2 regions of the Janibacter hoylei PVAS-1 genome follow, and region 1 is predicted to be linked to the other one. Evidence: riboswitches for the same ligand, from Rfam matches in the RefSeq annotation. Region 1 holds a riboswitch; the other holds the start of a gene.

Region 1 (7,056 bases):
ACGACCTCGTGCACGTCGACGACCCGACCGTCGACGGTGCGCGTGGCCTGACGACGGGGGGTGACCCCCTTCGCTCGCATGACGTCGTACTCGTCGGCGACGCGCAGGACCGACCACGGGCGCTCCTGCGTGCCGTCGCCCGTGGCGAGGACGCTCGCGACGGACAGCGTGTGCAGGGTGGCTTCGCGACGGGCGGCGTCGTCATCACCCAGCGCTTCGTGCGCTGCGGCGAGCAGGCGGTGGGCCAGGGGGTTGAGGGCGGCACCGGGCATCTTGGCGTGGACCGCGTCGAGCGCCTCGCGGTGACGCCCCGCCTCGAGCAGCGGGATGACCCCCCGCAGGTCGACGTCGGGGTCGAAGCTGCCTGAGGACCGCACCGCGTGGCGCAGCGCGGCCAGGTTGGCGGGAGTCTGCTCGGTCAGGTACCGCGTCACGAGCTCGCGCAGCGTCTGGGCGTGGGCCTCGGTCATCGTCCCTCCTCGGGTGGTCTGCCCCGACCGTATCCGCCGCGCGGGAGTGCAGGCCACGCTCGGCTGGCTCCCAGACACGATGCCTAGGGTTGTCACGCACCCCATCCCGGAGACGCCATGACCGAGCCCACCGCCGCGCCCCCGCCCACGGAGCCGACCGCCGTGCTGCCCGAGGAGGCGATCCGACGGTTCGCGCAGATCCGCGACGAGTTCACCCGGATGATGCTCGGCTACCGCTTCGGGATGGAGCAGGTCGCGACCCGGCTGGAGATCCTGCGCGAGGAGTTCACCGAGCTGCACCTCGACAACCCGATCGAGCACATCTCGACGCGGGTGAAGTCCCCCGAGTCGATCCTCGAGAAGGCGGCGCGTCAGGGCGTCGAGCTCGACATCCCGCAGCTGCGCGAGCACATCACCGACATCGCCGGCGTGCGGGTCATCTGCTCCTTCGTCGCCGACGTCTACCGACTCATGGCCGCGCTCACCGACCAGCCGGACATCACGGTGCGGGTCGTCAAGGACTACATCGCCAACCCCAAGCCCAACGGCTACCGCTCGCTGCACGTCATCCTCGAGATCCCCGTCTTCCTCTCCTCGGGTCCGGTGCAGGTGCCCGTCGAGGTGCAGTTCCGCACGGTCGCCATGGATTTTTGGGCGAGCACGGAGCACAAGATCTTCTACAAGTACGAAGGGGACGTCCCGGCCGATCTGCGGCAGCGGATCACCGACGCGGCCGGCACGGCGGCCCGGATGGACGAGGAGATGGCGCAGCTGCACCGGGCGGTGCACGGGGACTGAGCAGGTCCCGGGCATCCCGTCCACAGGCCCTGTTACCAATTCGTGTCCACATGCCCTACTCTTCTCCCGACCCCACACACGGGGGTTGCCACCGGGTCGCCGAATCCTGCCAGCCCGAATGGCCCCTGACACGTCACGGCAGGAGCGGGGGACCCACCGATCCACGGCACTCGTGCCTTGGGGTGCAGTCCTCTCGGTCTTCGGACCGGAAGGGCGGGGTGCTTCTCCACCTCAACCCGACAGCTAACTCCGTAGGCGCAGGAGAGTTCGCCATGTCGATGTTCTACACCGGGCGCCACCGCGCCCCCAGCAAGTCCTCCCAGACCGGCAAGCGTGCGGGCGCGACCATGGTCGCCGTCGCGGCCGTCAGCCTCGGTACCGCCACCGCCGGTGCGCAGAGCGCGACCGCCGCCCCCGCGACGCAGTCGACCCAGTCGGCCACCGCCAAGGCCTCCTTCTCCGGTCTGGTCAAGCAGGGCTCACGCGGCACCGTCGTCAAGCAGATCCAGCGCAAGGTCGGCGTGACCGCCGACGGCGTCTTCGGCCCGAAGACCAAGGCGGCCGTCAAGCGCTGGCAGAAGCGCAAGGGCCTGGCCGCCGACGGCGTCGTCGGTCCGCGCACGGGCACCAAGATGGGCCTGAAGTCGTCGAGCAGCCGCTCGACCTCGACCCGCTCCTCGCGCACCTCGACCCGCTCGGTCTCCAGCAGCTCGGTCCTCTCGACCGCCTCCAGCCTCGTCGGCACCCCGTACCGCTCCGGCGGCACGACGCCCTCCGGCTTCGACTGCTCGGGCTTCACCAGTTACGTCTACGCCCGCCACGGCAAGACCCTGCCGCGTACGGCCGAGCAGCAGCGTCGCTCCACGTCCCGCGTCTCCTCGCCCCGCGCCGGCGACCTCGTCTTCTTCGGCGCCCCGGCGTGGCACGTGGGCATCTACGCCGGCAACGGCAAGATGTACGACGCCGGCAACTCGCGCGTCGACACGACCAAGCGCGCCATCTGGACCAGCGCCGTCACCTACGGCCGCGTCTGATCCGACCGGCCCAGCCGTACGCCACGAAGGGCGGTCCCGACCACGGTCGGGACCGCCCTTCGTCATGCCACCCCACCGCATTTCCCTAGGGAAATGACCACCCCACCCCCCTGACGGCCACCCCAGCCCGCATTTCCCTAGGGAAATGCGCACCCCCGCCCGTATCTGCCTAGGGAAATGCGGGGTGGGAGCGGCGGGGTAGGAGAGGGCGGGCAGCCGGGGCGCGTTACCAATCCGTGACCATGTGATCTATGGTCGACCGCGGCCCGGACGCATGTCGGGCACCGTCGGGGCACGCCGAGTCCCACCACCCCGACGGATCCCCTGCAGAACCGGTGGGAGCGGAGGACCCAACCTCTGGCCGCGAGGCCTCGGGGTGAAGTCCACCGGCTCGGCCCCTGCCGAGCCATCGGACGGGGTGGTCTCCACCCCAACCCGACAGCTAACTCCGCAGGCGCCAGGAGACACAGCATGATCACCTTCCACACCCCGCGTCACGGCGCACCCCGAGCCCGCGCCGCCGCCTCCCGCGTCGGCGCCGGAGTCCTCGCGGCCACGGCCCTCGGCCTCGGCGCCTCGACCGCCTTCGCCGGCAGCGCCTCCGCCAACGGCGGGCCGCAGGCCCCGACGACGCAGTCCTCGACCGCCGGCGGCGCGCAGAGCAGCGACTCGACGAGCAGCTCCAGCAGCTTCACCGACATCGTCCGCGTCGGCGACACCGGCGGTGTCGTCGAGCAGATCCAGGACGAGGTCGGCGTGAGCGCCGACGGCGTCTTCGGCTCCGAGACCGAGCAGGCCGTCACGCAGTGGCAGGCCGAGCACGGCTTGGCCGCCGACGGCGTCGTGGGCCCGGAGACCGGCTCCGAGATGGGCCTGACCGAGAGCGGCTCCACCAGCGGCCAGGCGACCGCGGCGGCCTCGACCGACGGCGGCACCGCGGAGATCTCGACCGCGAGCACCTCCGACTCCTCGATCGTCAGCACCGCCCGCAGCCTCATCGGCTCGCCCTACGTCATGGGCGGCACGAGCCCGTCCGGCTTCGACTGCTCCGGCTTCGTCCAGTACGTCTACGACAAGGCGGGCAAGGAGCTGCCGCGGACGACCGACCAGCAGCAGGCGGCGGCCACCCCGGTCTCCGACCCGCAGCCCGGCGACATCGTCTTCTTCGGCAACCCTGCGTACCACAACGGGATCTACGCCGGCGACGGCAAGATCCTCGACGCGGGCAACTCGAGCACGGGCGTCACCGAGCGCGAGATCTGGACCGACGACGTGTCCTACGGCCGCTTCTGAGCGATGCGATGACGCAGGCCCCCGACCCCAGCGGTCGTGGGCCTGCGTCGTGTCGTGAGACACTAGACTTCTACACTTGTAGTCGCACCATGAGGAGACCGGCCGTGACCCGCACCCACGCCACCGGAGGCCCGCTCGAGCTCACCCAGGCGGACCTGCTCCCCCTTCGCGCCTGGCGTCGCGCGCACGAGGAGCCCGCCCATCCGTCCTTCGCCCGCTGGGTCGACGACGCTTGGGAGACCATCACGGCACGGCACCACCTCGTCGCCCTGACGTCCGCCGCCCGCGGGCTCGTCGCGAGCGGCGTGGAGGCCGGCGACCGGGTCGCGCTCATGGCCGACACCCGCTACGAGTGGCTGCTGCTCGACGAGGCTGTCTGGGCCGTCGGCGCGGGCACCGTCCCCGTCTACCCCTCCTCCTCGGCCGGGCAGCTCGAGTGGATCCTGCGCGACTCCGGCGCCCGCCTGCTGCTCGTCGGCACGGCCGACCAGGCCGAGACCGCCCGCGGCCTCGGGCTCGACGTCGAGGTGCTCGTCATCGACGAGGACGCCCTCGAGGTCCTCGGCGAGCGCGGCCGGCAGGTGCCCGAAGCGCGCGTCATCGAGCGTCGCGACGCGGTCACCCTCGACGACCTCGCCGGCATCGTCTACACCTCCGGCACCACCGGCCGGCCGAAGGGCGTGGTCCTCACCCACCGTCACCTCGCGGCCGAGGTCGCCGGGTGCCTCGACCACCCCATCGGCTCGGTGGGCCGACCGGGGCGGCGTATCCTCATCTTCCTGCCGATGGCCCACGTCCTCGCCCGATCGGTCGCCTACATCGCCGCCCAGTCCGGCGCGACGGTCGGCTTCTGGGCGGACTTCGGCAGCATCGTCGACAAGCTCGGCTCCTTCCGCCCGCACATGGTCGTCGGCGTGCCGCGCGTCTTCGAAAAGGTCCACGACGGCGTCCGCAGCCAGGCCTCGGGGCAGCGAGTGTCCGCCGTCGTCTTCACGAAGGGGGAGCAGGTCGCCCTCGCGTGCAGCCGCGCCATCGGCGAGGGCGAGGGTCGCCCGAGCCTGCCGCTGCGCCTCGCGCACGCGGTCTTCGACCGACTGCTCTACACCAAGGTCCGCGCCGCGCTCGGCGGCGAGATGGAGTACGTCATCAGCGGTGGCGGGGCGCTCGGCGAGCGCCTCGGGCACTTCTTCCGCGGAGTCGGCGTGCCCGTCCACGAGGGCTACGGCCTCACCGAGACCTGCGCGGCCATCACGGTCAACGGCCCGGGCGTCCAGCGCGTCGGCACGGTCGGGCGGCCGCTGCCCGGCAACGAGGTGCGGGTGGCGGACGACGGGGCGATCAGCGTCCGTGGCGCCGTCGTCACCGACGGCTACTGGGGCAACGACGAGGCCACTCGCGAGGCGATCGTCGACGGCTGGTTCGCCACCGGCGACCTCGGCACGCTCGACGACGATGGCTACCTGACGATCACCGGGCGGGCCAAGGAGATCATCGTCACCGCCGGCGGCAAGAACGTCTCCCCGGGCCCCCTCGAGGACGTGCTGCGCACCCACCCCCTCGTCTCCCAGGCCATGGTCGTCGGCGACGGACGCCCCTTCGTCGGCGCGCTCATCACCCTCGACCCCGAGCGCGAGCGACCCGCCGACCCGCAGGCCGAGCTCCAGCAGGTCGTCGACGAGGCCAATGCCCTGGTGTCCAAGGCCGAGGGGATCAAGCGCTTCGTGGTCCTCGACGACGACTTCACCGAGGAGAGCGGCGAGCTCACAGCGACGCAAAAGCTCAAGCGGCACGTCATCACCCAGCAGCGCGCCGACGTGATCGAGGGGCTCTACAGCCGACGCTGACGGCCGGCCTCAGACGTCGGCCGGCACGGCCGTGAGCACGACGTTGTCCCGGTAGTGCTGCTCCCCGTCGATCGTCATCACCGGGCCACCGCAGGTGACGACAGCGAGCTGGCGGGGACCGTCCACGGCGAAGAGCGATCGAGGCAGCGACACCTTGGAGTAGCGTTGCAGACTCGTCGTGACGAAAGCCGAGCGCCTCCCTGCGCCGTCGGTGACGTAGACGAGTGCGCCGGCGCGAGCTTCGCTGAGTCGGGCCAGAGCTCCCGGGGTACCTGACAGGTCGACGTGACCAGCGAGCAGGGTGGTCCCCGCGCCGCCGCCCAGTGGGGCCGACCACACGTCGCGTCCCACGCGCCACGGTTCCCGAGGGATGGCCAAGGAGCCGCCGCTGAACTTCACCCCGTCGAGACTGGCGTAGATCCCGAGCGACGGCACATAGAGCCGGTCGGGCCCCATCCGCTCGGGCGACATGACGAGGCCGGGGCTCGACGCACTGGACGAAGCGCTCGTCGCCGGGGCCGGGTCGTCCGGGATCGCGTCGACGGTCGCCGTACGCGTCGTGTCCGGTGTCGGTGACGCCACCGCGTAGGTCCGGCTCGGGACCGGCGCCGCGGCGGGCTCATCGCCCCCCGCGAGCGACCACCGCACCAGCCCTGCGCCCCCGGCGACGAGGCCGAAGGCGACGAGCAGCAGGACGAGGCGTCTCAGGTTGCGGCCCGCCCGGTCAGTCGGCGCGACGGGCCCGCACGGCGACCCCGAGGCCGCTCAGGACGAGCAGGCCGCCGCCGAGCAGACCCAGCACGTTCGGGCCGGCGACGTCCGGGACGCCGGCGTTGATCGTGCGGGCCTGACTGCGCTGGGACGCCTGGGAGCTGTCGGTACCGAAGTGGGCCTCGCAAGCCACGGCGTTGTTGTTGGCATCAAGCCGGTGCGGGTCCACGGCGGGGCCACCCTGGCTGGTGAAGAAGACCTGCGCCTCGGCCTGCGAGATGAAGTCCTTGCAGTCCTTGTCACCGATCGGGACGGTCGACCGAGCCGGGGCAGCTGCGGCCACGGGAGCCGACTGCGCCGCAGGCGCCTGAGCTGTGGCCGGTGCGGCAGGAGCTGCCGGTGCCGCAGCGGCAGCCGGAGCCTGTGCCGCCTGCGGGGCCGCTGCGGCAGCTGGAGCCGCTGGCACCGCGCCCCGTGCCGGGGCAGCTGGGGCGGCGGCTGCCGTGGCAGGAGGAGTCGCCGGCGCGGCAGCCACCGTGGCAGGGGCGGCGGCGGGAGCGGCGGCGGCCTCGCCGACCCCATCTCCGGACCCGTCCTGCTCGTCGGCCGCCATGGGCGAGCCGCACGACGCATTCAGCAGCGCGTTGACCGGCGTAGCACCATCCGTCCACATCGCTGGAGCCCAGTCGGTGCCCTCCTCCGCCGTCGACGGATCAAGCTCGCCGGCAGTCAGCGCGACCGCCATGACCGATGCATCGCCTCCCTCGACGATCTCGGCCGCCGGGGCGATGACCGCGGTGAGGTCGGCATCGTCGGCCGCAACCGAGAGCCCGCGCGCCGTGAGTGCCTCCCGCACCGAGGTCACCAGTGCGGGATCGACCCCTTCGGCGCTCGTGAGCGTGAAGC
Region 2 (7,056 bases), on a different contig from region 1:
CCCGACAGCTACCCGTCGGCGCCCGTGCCCGTCTCCGCGGTCTTCGCCGGGCTGCTCACCAAGGTCGGCGTCTACGCCATCGTGCGCACCCAGTTCCTGCTCTTCCCCGACTCACCGCTGCACCACCTGATCATGATCGCGGGACTGCTGACGATGCTCGTCGGCATCCTCGGAGCCGTGGCGCAGCCGGGCATCAAGCGGATGCTCTCCTTCACGCTCGTCAGCCACATCGGCTACATGCTCTTCGGCATCGGCCTGGCGAGCGAGCTCGGCCTCTCGTCGGCGGTCTTCTACATCGCCCACCACATCACCGTGCAGACCGCGCTCTTCCTCATCACCGGGCTCATCGAGCGGGTCGGCGGCTCGACGGTCATCGACCGGCTCGGTGGCCTCGCCGCGACCTCCCCGGTCCTGGCCATCCTCTTCTTCGTCCCCGCGATGAACCTCGCCGGCATCCCGCCCTTCTCCGGCTTCGTCGGCAAGGTGGGGCTGCTCCAAGCCGGAGCCGAGGACGGCAGCGCCGTCGCGTGGACACTCGTCGTCGGGTCGGTCGTCACCTCCCTGCTCACCCTCTACGCGGTCGCCAAGACGTGGAGCCACGCCTTCTGGCGCCCGCGCGCCGAGGACGAGAGCGACCGCGCCTTCGCCTTGCCGACCCTCACCCCGTCCTTCGGCCGGCTGAGCGACGCCATCGGGGCCGTCGTCGCCGCGCAGCGCCCCTCCACCCCCATCGCTCCACCGCCGCCCGCTCAGCCCGTCGAGCGGCCGATGCCCCCGCTGATGCTCGGCGCCGCGAGCGCCGTCGTCGTCTTCAGCCTCGGCCTCTCGCTCTTCGCCGGGCCCCTCTTCGCCTACACCGACGCCGCGGCCCAGCAGATGATCACCCGTGACGGCTACGTCAAGGCCGTCCTACCGCAGGAGGGGCCGTGAAGGACGCCGACACGAGCACGGCCGCTGCCACCCGGCGCGGCGGCTGGCAGCCCCGCGCGATCATCGCCCTCGCCGTCGTCTGGGTCCTCCTGTGGGACCGGGTCACCCTCGGCAACGTCGTCAACGGGCTGATCATCGGCGCCGTCGTCACCCAGATCTTCCCGCTGCCGTCGGTCCAGTACTTCGGCCGGATCCACCCGTGGCCGCTCGTCCAGCTCATCGCGCGCTTCCTCGTCGACCTCGTGCAGGCCGCCGTCCAGGTCGCCGCCGCCACCCTCAGCCCGCGCCCCGCGCAAGGCGGGTCGATCGTCGCCGTCCAGCTGCGCACCCGGTCGGAGTTCTACATGACGATCGTCTCGGCCCTCGTCTCCCTCGTGCCGGGCTCGATCGTCGTCGAGGCCCGACGCCGCGCGGGCATCCTCTACGTCCACGGCTTCCACGTCACGACCCCCCAGGAGCTCGAAGAGCTGCGCCGGGACGTCCTCGCCGTCGAGACCCGCGTCGTGCGGGCCATCGGCACCCGCGAGGAGATCACCCTCTGCTCCGAGGAGGAGGCATGAGCATCATCCTGGCCATCGCCCTCGGCATGCTCATCTGCGCCGCCGCGCTCGTGCTGGTGCGCGTCGCGCTCGGCCCGACCAACCTCGACCGGGCGCTCAGCCTCGACGTCCTCATCGTCATCGTCACGGGCATCATCGCCACGCAGATCCTGCGCACGGACGACCCCGGGCCGCTGCCGATCATGGTGGTCTTCAGCCTCACCGGCTTCGTCGGCTCGGTGTCCGTCGCCCGCTTCATGGCCCGCAAGCAGGACGACGCATGAGCTGGCAGGAGATCTGTGACCTCGCCGGGGGCATCAGCCTGCTCCTCGGCTCGACGATCGCCCTCGTCGGCGCGATCGGTCTGGCCCGGCTGCCCGACATCTTCGGCCGCATGCACGCGGCGACCAAGCCGCAGACCCTCGGCCTGCTGCTCATCCTCGTGGGCCTGGCTCTCAACGTGCGCACCTGGGCCTCGGTCGCCACGCTCTTCATCGTCGTCGGCGCCCAGGCCCTCACCGCCCCGGTGACAGCCCACATGCTCGGCCGCGCCAGCTACCGCACCGGCGCCTCCGAGGACGACCTGCTCCACCACGACGAGCTCGGCGAGGACTACCGGCGCATGACGGAGCAGCAGGCCACCGGCGACGAGGCCTGACCGCACGACGAAGGGGGCGGAGGGAGATGATCTCCCTCCGCCCCCTTCGTCATGGGGTGGGCCTGCTCAGACGCGGCCGTACCCGGAGACGCCGTCGAAGATCGGACGGATCGAGATCGACTTGCCAGTGCGCGGTGCGTCGATCATCATGCCGTCGCCGACATAGATGCCGACGTGCCACGAGGGCGAGCCGAAGAAGACGAGGTCACCCGGCTGCGGGTTGGACACGGGGGTCGCGGCGGCCTGCTGGGCCGTCGTGACGCGCGGTAGCGACTTGCCCGCCTTGGCGAAGACGTACTGGGTGAAGCCCGAGCAGTCGAAGCCGGAGGGGGTGGACCCGCCGTAGACGTAGGGGACGCCGATGTACTGCTTGGCGATGGAGATGACGTCGGAGCTCGCGGAGGAGGCCGCGGCGGGGGCGGGCTCGCTCTTGGCCGGGGCCGGGGCCTGACGCTCCTGCGAGCGGCTCGGCGCGGTGGACTCGGTGCGCTCGCTGGCCTGCTCCTCGCGGGCGGCCTGCTCCTGCTCCTGCTCGCGCTGACGCTCGGCGGCGGCCTCCTGGCGGGCCTGCTCGCGCTCGGCGCGGGCCCGCAGCTGGGCCGGGGTGGGGCCGGTCGGCTTGGCGACGGGCTCGACCTCGATCTTGCCGAAGGCGGCGTCGGTCGCCTTCGACGACGTCGTCGTGGCGGGCGCGGTGACCGCGGCGGCGGGAGCGGCCGGGGCGGAGGCGGTCTGGACCGGGGCGGCGTCGACCTCGGCGGTCGAGTCGGCGGCCTGGGCGGGGATGGCGATCGCGGCGATCAGACCACCGGAGGCAGCGATGACGGCCGAGCCCTTGGCGAGGGGCGTGCCCGCTTGGCTGACGATCTGGCCGAGCTCGGACACGGGGTTGTAGCGACCGGCGGCGCGGTGGCGCCCGACGTTGTGAGACAAGGTGATGACCTCTATCCCGCCTGCGGGGTCAGCTGTCGGGTTCGAGCCAGAGGTCTGGCCCGGCCCTGCGACACCGGACCGACCTGGCGGTCCGCTGCGTCCCAGGACTTCACCCCGAGGAGCATCCGCGATGCCCCGCCAAAACGTGGGTCCCCCGCTCCTGTCATGCGGTGTCGTGCAGATCCGTCGGGTGCGGTGACAGGACTCAGCGTCCGCGTGACGGGTCCGCCCAGGGGGAGCGGACCATCAGACCGTACCCGCAGATCACGGCAATGTCACGCCGAGGTCACGAGAGGTCACGGAGCGACCAGCTCGACGAAGACGTGCTCGGCGACGTCCTTGGGCAGCGACACCGCGTCGCCCGGCTGGGCACCGACCCGCGCGACGATGACGCGGTCTCCCTCGGGGGTGACGTCGACGACCTCACCGGGGCGCAGCCGCGCCTCGGTGAGCAGCTCCAGCGCCTCGTGGTCGACCTGGGCCGGCTCGCCGATGCGGCGCACGCGGTACTGCCCCGTGGGCTTGCCCTGCGCGACCTGGACGAGGCTCTGCAGACCCTCGAGGTAGTCGATGCTCGCCTCCTCGTCCGAGAGCAGCTCGTCGAGGCCGGGGATCGGGGTCCCGTAGGGCGACTCCCGGTGCTCGGGCAGCATCGCGAGGATCTTGCGCTCGACGCGCTCGCTCATCACGTGCTCCCACCGGCAGGCCTCGTCGTGCACGTGCTCCCACTCGAGACCGATGACGTCGGCGAGCAACCGCTCGGCGAGGCGGTGCTTGCGCATCACCCGCGTGGCGAGCAGCCGCCCTTCGTCGGAGAGGACGAGCCGGCGGTCCTCGCCGAGGCTGACGAGGCCATCACGCTCCATGCGCGCCACGGTCTGCGAGACGGTCGGGCCGGAGTGGCCGAGCCGCTCGGCGATGCGGGCGCGCATCGGCGGGATGTTTTCCTCCTCGAGCTCGAAGATCGTGCGGAGGTACATCTCGGTGGTGTCGATGAGGTCCTTCACGAGCCCCATCATGCCCTGCCCGGCGGCGCCGCGGGCCGCCGCGTCAGGCCGCGGAGCGCTCCCGGTCGGCGCGTGGGATCCACAGGCTCGTCCAGGCCAGCCCCGCGAGGCCGAGGGCCCCGAGCGCCACGGCGGCGGCGGGCAGCGAGACGAGGGTGGTGACGGCGCTCAGGCCGAGCGAGCCGCCGGCGTGCCCCACCTCGCCGGTGAGCCGCCAGGCGCCGAGGAACTGGGCCCGGTCGCGGCTCGGCGCGGCGTCCGCGCCGAGGGTCATGACGATGCCCGACCCCAGCCCGTTGCCCAGGGCCATGGCGAGCGCGACGGCGAGCAGCTCCCCCTTCGTGTCGGCGAGGGGCAGGGCGACGAAGGAGAGCGAGACGACGCCCAGCAGCGCCCCGACGACCCACATCCGGCCGAGCCGGTCCATGACCCAGCCGCCGGGGTAGACGAGGACGAGCTCGGCGAGACCGGCGACGGCGAAGATCTGCGAGGAGTCGACGCCGTCGAGGCCGATGTGCAGCGCCCACAGCGGCAGGATCGCCAGCCGGGCGGAGCGCAGCGCCGAGATCACCGTGACGCCCAGGCCCTGGGTGAGCAGCAGGCGGGCGTGCCGCCGGATGACCCGGAAGACCCCGGTGTGCGGCTCCTGCGCGCGGGCCCGCTCGTGCTCACCGGTGAGGTCGGGTGCGGTGAGGACGGTCAGCACGGAGCCGACGGCGAGGAGCACGGCCAGCCCGTAGGCCCCCTGCAGGCCGAAGGGGGCGATGGCCAGCGACCCGACAACCGGCCCGAGGAGCAGCCCGGCCCGCATCGACCCACCGAGCAGGGACATGCCACGGGCGAGGAGCTGCCGCGGCAGGACGTCGATCATGAAGCCCTGCCGGGCGAGGAAGAAGGCGGAGGAGGCGAGCCCGCTGACGAGCAGCGCGACACCCATGAGCCACAGCGAGGGCGCCCACCCCGCGACGGCGAGCGCCGCGACGTCGAGCAGGCCAGCGCGGACGAGGGTCGCGCGCTCGCCGATGCGGGCGACGAGGGCTCCGGCGGGCAGGACCCCGACGAGCTGCCCGACCCCGGTGAGGGCGACGACGAAGGCGGCGGTGCCGAGGCTCGCGCCGAGCTCGTCGGCCCGCAGCGCAGCGACCGGGATGACGGCGCCGGTCGCGGCGGCGGAGAGGAAGGTCGGCCCGAAGGCGGGTACGGCGATGCGCCTCCAACCGAAGGTCTCGCGCGTACTCATCCCCCTCATCCTCTCCTGCCGGCTCGTCGCTAGGTTGGGGTGGTGCACACCACAGCCGAGACGACGACCGTGTCCACCCTGCGCGCCGGCCCCCCGGGCACCGGCAACGGCGGCTGGTTGTGCGGGCTGCTCACCGAGCGCCTCGACGACCTCGTCCCCGCGGAGGGGGACCTGACGTCGGCGACGGTCCGCCTGAGCGCGCCGACGCCGCTCGGGCGTCCCCTGCGGTGGGAGGTCGACGGCACGGTCGCCGACGGCGCCGAGCTCGCGGTGCACCTGCTCGACGGCGACACCCTGCTCGGCACGGCCCGCCGCACGACCGCCCCCGACCTGACGGTCCCCGCACCGGTCGACCTCGAGGCGGCCCGGACCGCGGCGGCCGGCGTCGACGCGAGCGACCACCCCTTCCCCGGCTGCTACGTCTGCGGGCCCGAGGCCGAAGGGGGTCTGCGCGTCTTCGTCGGGCCGGTCGCCGGCCGCGACGACGTCCTCGCCTCGCCCGTGACCCTGACCGAGGAGGGCCTGCCGCCGGTGCTCGCAGCGCTGGACTGCCCGGGCGCCTTCGCCGTGGGCTTCGGCGAGGAGGCCTTGCTGCTCGGCACCCTCACCGCCACCGTCCACGCCGAGGTGCCCGTGGGCCGCGAGCTCGTCGTCGTCGCGTGGGAGATCGGGTGCGAGGGCCGCAAGCGCCACAGCGGCACCGCCCTGCTCGACGGCGAGCGGGTGCTCGCGAGCGCAGCCGCCACCTGGATCGTGGTGGCCCGATGAGCCGCCCCCTCGCCCTCGTCACCGGCGCCAGCTCCGGCATCGGGGCCGCCACCGCGCGTGCGCTCGCCGCGGCCGGCCACGAGGTGGTCTGTGCGGCCCGCCGCACCGACCGCATCGCCGACCTCGCCGCCGAGATCGACGGGCGCGCCGTCACCTGCGACGTCACGGACGCGGCCTCCGTCGCGGCGTTGGCCGCCGAGATCGGCGACCGCCTCGACGTGCTCGTCAACAACGCGGGTGGCGCCTTCGGCCTCGACCCGGTGGCCACGGGTGACGTCGAGGACTGGCGAGCCATGTACGAGGTCAACGTCATCGGCACCCTGCGCGTGGTGCAGGCGCTGCTCCCTTCGCTCGTCGCGGGTGAGGGGGTCATCGTCAACGTCGGCTCGACCGCCGGCCGCACCTCCTACGAGGGCGGCGCGGGCTACACCGCGGCCAAGCACGCGCTCGCGACGATGACGGAGACGATGCGCCTGGAGCTCGTCGACCAGCCGGTGCGGATCACCGAGGTCGCGCCGGGGATGGTGCACACGGAGGGCTTCTCCCTCACCCGCTTCAAGGGAGACGCGGAGCGCGCCGAGCAGGTCTACGCCGGCGTCGCCGAGCCCCTCGTCGCCGAGGACGTCGCCGACGCGATCACCTGGATGGCCACCCGCCCCCCGCACGTCAACGTCGACCTGCTCGTCATCAAGCCCCGCGCGCAGGCCGCCCAGCACAAGGTCCACCGGGAGATCACATGAGCCTGCCCACCCCCGCCACCCCCGAGGCCGTCTTCACCTACGCCGCGCCGCGCCTGAAGTTCGGGCCCGGAGCCGTCAGCGAGATCGGTCACGACGTCGCCGGGCTGGGCGCCCGGTCGGCACTCGTCGTCACCGACGCGCGGCTGGCCGCCACCGGCCACCCCGAGCGGGTCGCCGAGGCCCTGCGCTCGGCCGGGCTGCGCGCCGAGGTCCACGACTCGGCCGCCGTCGAGCCGAGCGA

What was found. A riboswitch is a leader RNA that binds a small molecule or an ion and turns the genes downstream of it on or off. The one in region 1 is predicted to bind cyclic di-AMP.
Region 2: it holds a riboswitch for cyclic di-AMP, as region 1 does, so the genes downstream of both, CWN80_RS10655 (C40 family peptidase) here and CWN80_RS05980 (C40 family peptidase) in region 1, are expected to answer to the same signal.

Annotation. Positions count from the first base shown of each region.
Region 1 is NZ_PIPF01000005.1:159,524-166,579, forward strand. It holds gene CWN80_RS05965 (DUF4919 domain-containing protein) at 1-470, opposite strand, end outside; gene CWN80_RS05970 (GTP pyrophosphokinase) at 588-1,268, shown strand; cyclic di-AMP (ydaO/yuaA leader) riboswitch at 1,366-1,534, shown strand; gene CWN80_RS05975 (C40 family peptidase) at 1,541-2,302, shown strand; cyclic di-AMP (ydaO/yuaA leader) riboswitch at 2,618-2,775, shown strand; gene CWN80_RS05980 (C40 family peptidase) at 2,774-3,595, shown strand; gene CWN80_RS05985 (AMP-dependent synthetase/ligase) at 3,700-5,439, shown strand; gene CWN80_RS05990 (class F sortase) at 5,449-6,087, opposite strand; gene CWN80_RS15520 (excalibur calcium-binding domain-containing protein) at 6,164-7,056, opposite strand, start outside.
Region 2 is NZ_PIPF01000010.1:132,331-139,386, forward strand. It holds gene CWN80_RS10635 (Na+/H+ antiporter subunit D) at 1-930, shown strand, start outside; gene CWN80_RS10640 (Na+/H+ antiporter subunit E) at 927-1,490, shown strand; gene CWN80_RS10645 (MrpF/PhaF family protein) at 1,487-1,753, shown strand; gene mnhG (monovalent cation/H(+) antiporter subunit G) at 1,750-2,127, shown strand; gene CWN80_RS10655 (C40 family peptidase) at 2,194-3,060, opposite strand; cyclic di-AMP (ydaO/yuaA leader) riboswitch at 3,063-3,243, opposite strand; gene CWN80_RS10660 (iron-dependent transcriptional repressor DtxR) at 3,357-4,067, opposite strand; gene CWN80_RS10665 (MFS transporter) at 4,111-5,307, opposite strand; gene CWN80_RS10670 (hypothetical protein) at 5,350-6,075, shown strand; gene CWN80_RS10675 (SDR family NAD(P)-dependent oxidoreductase) at 6,072-6,815, shown strand; gene CWN80_RS10680 (hydroxyacid-oxoacid transhydrogenase) at 6,812-7,056, shown strand, end outside.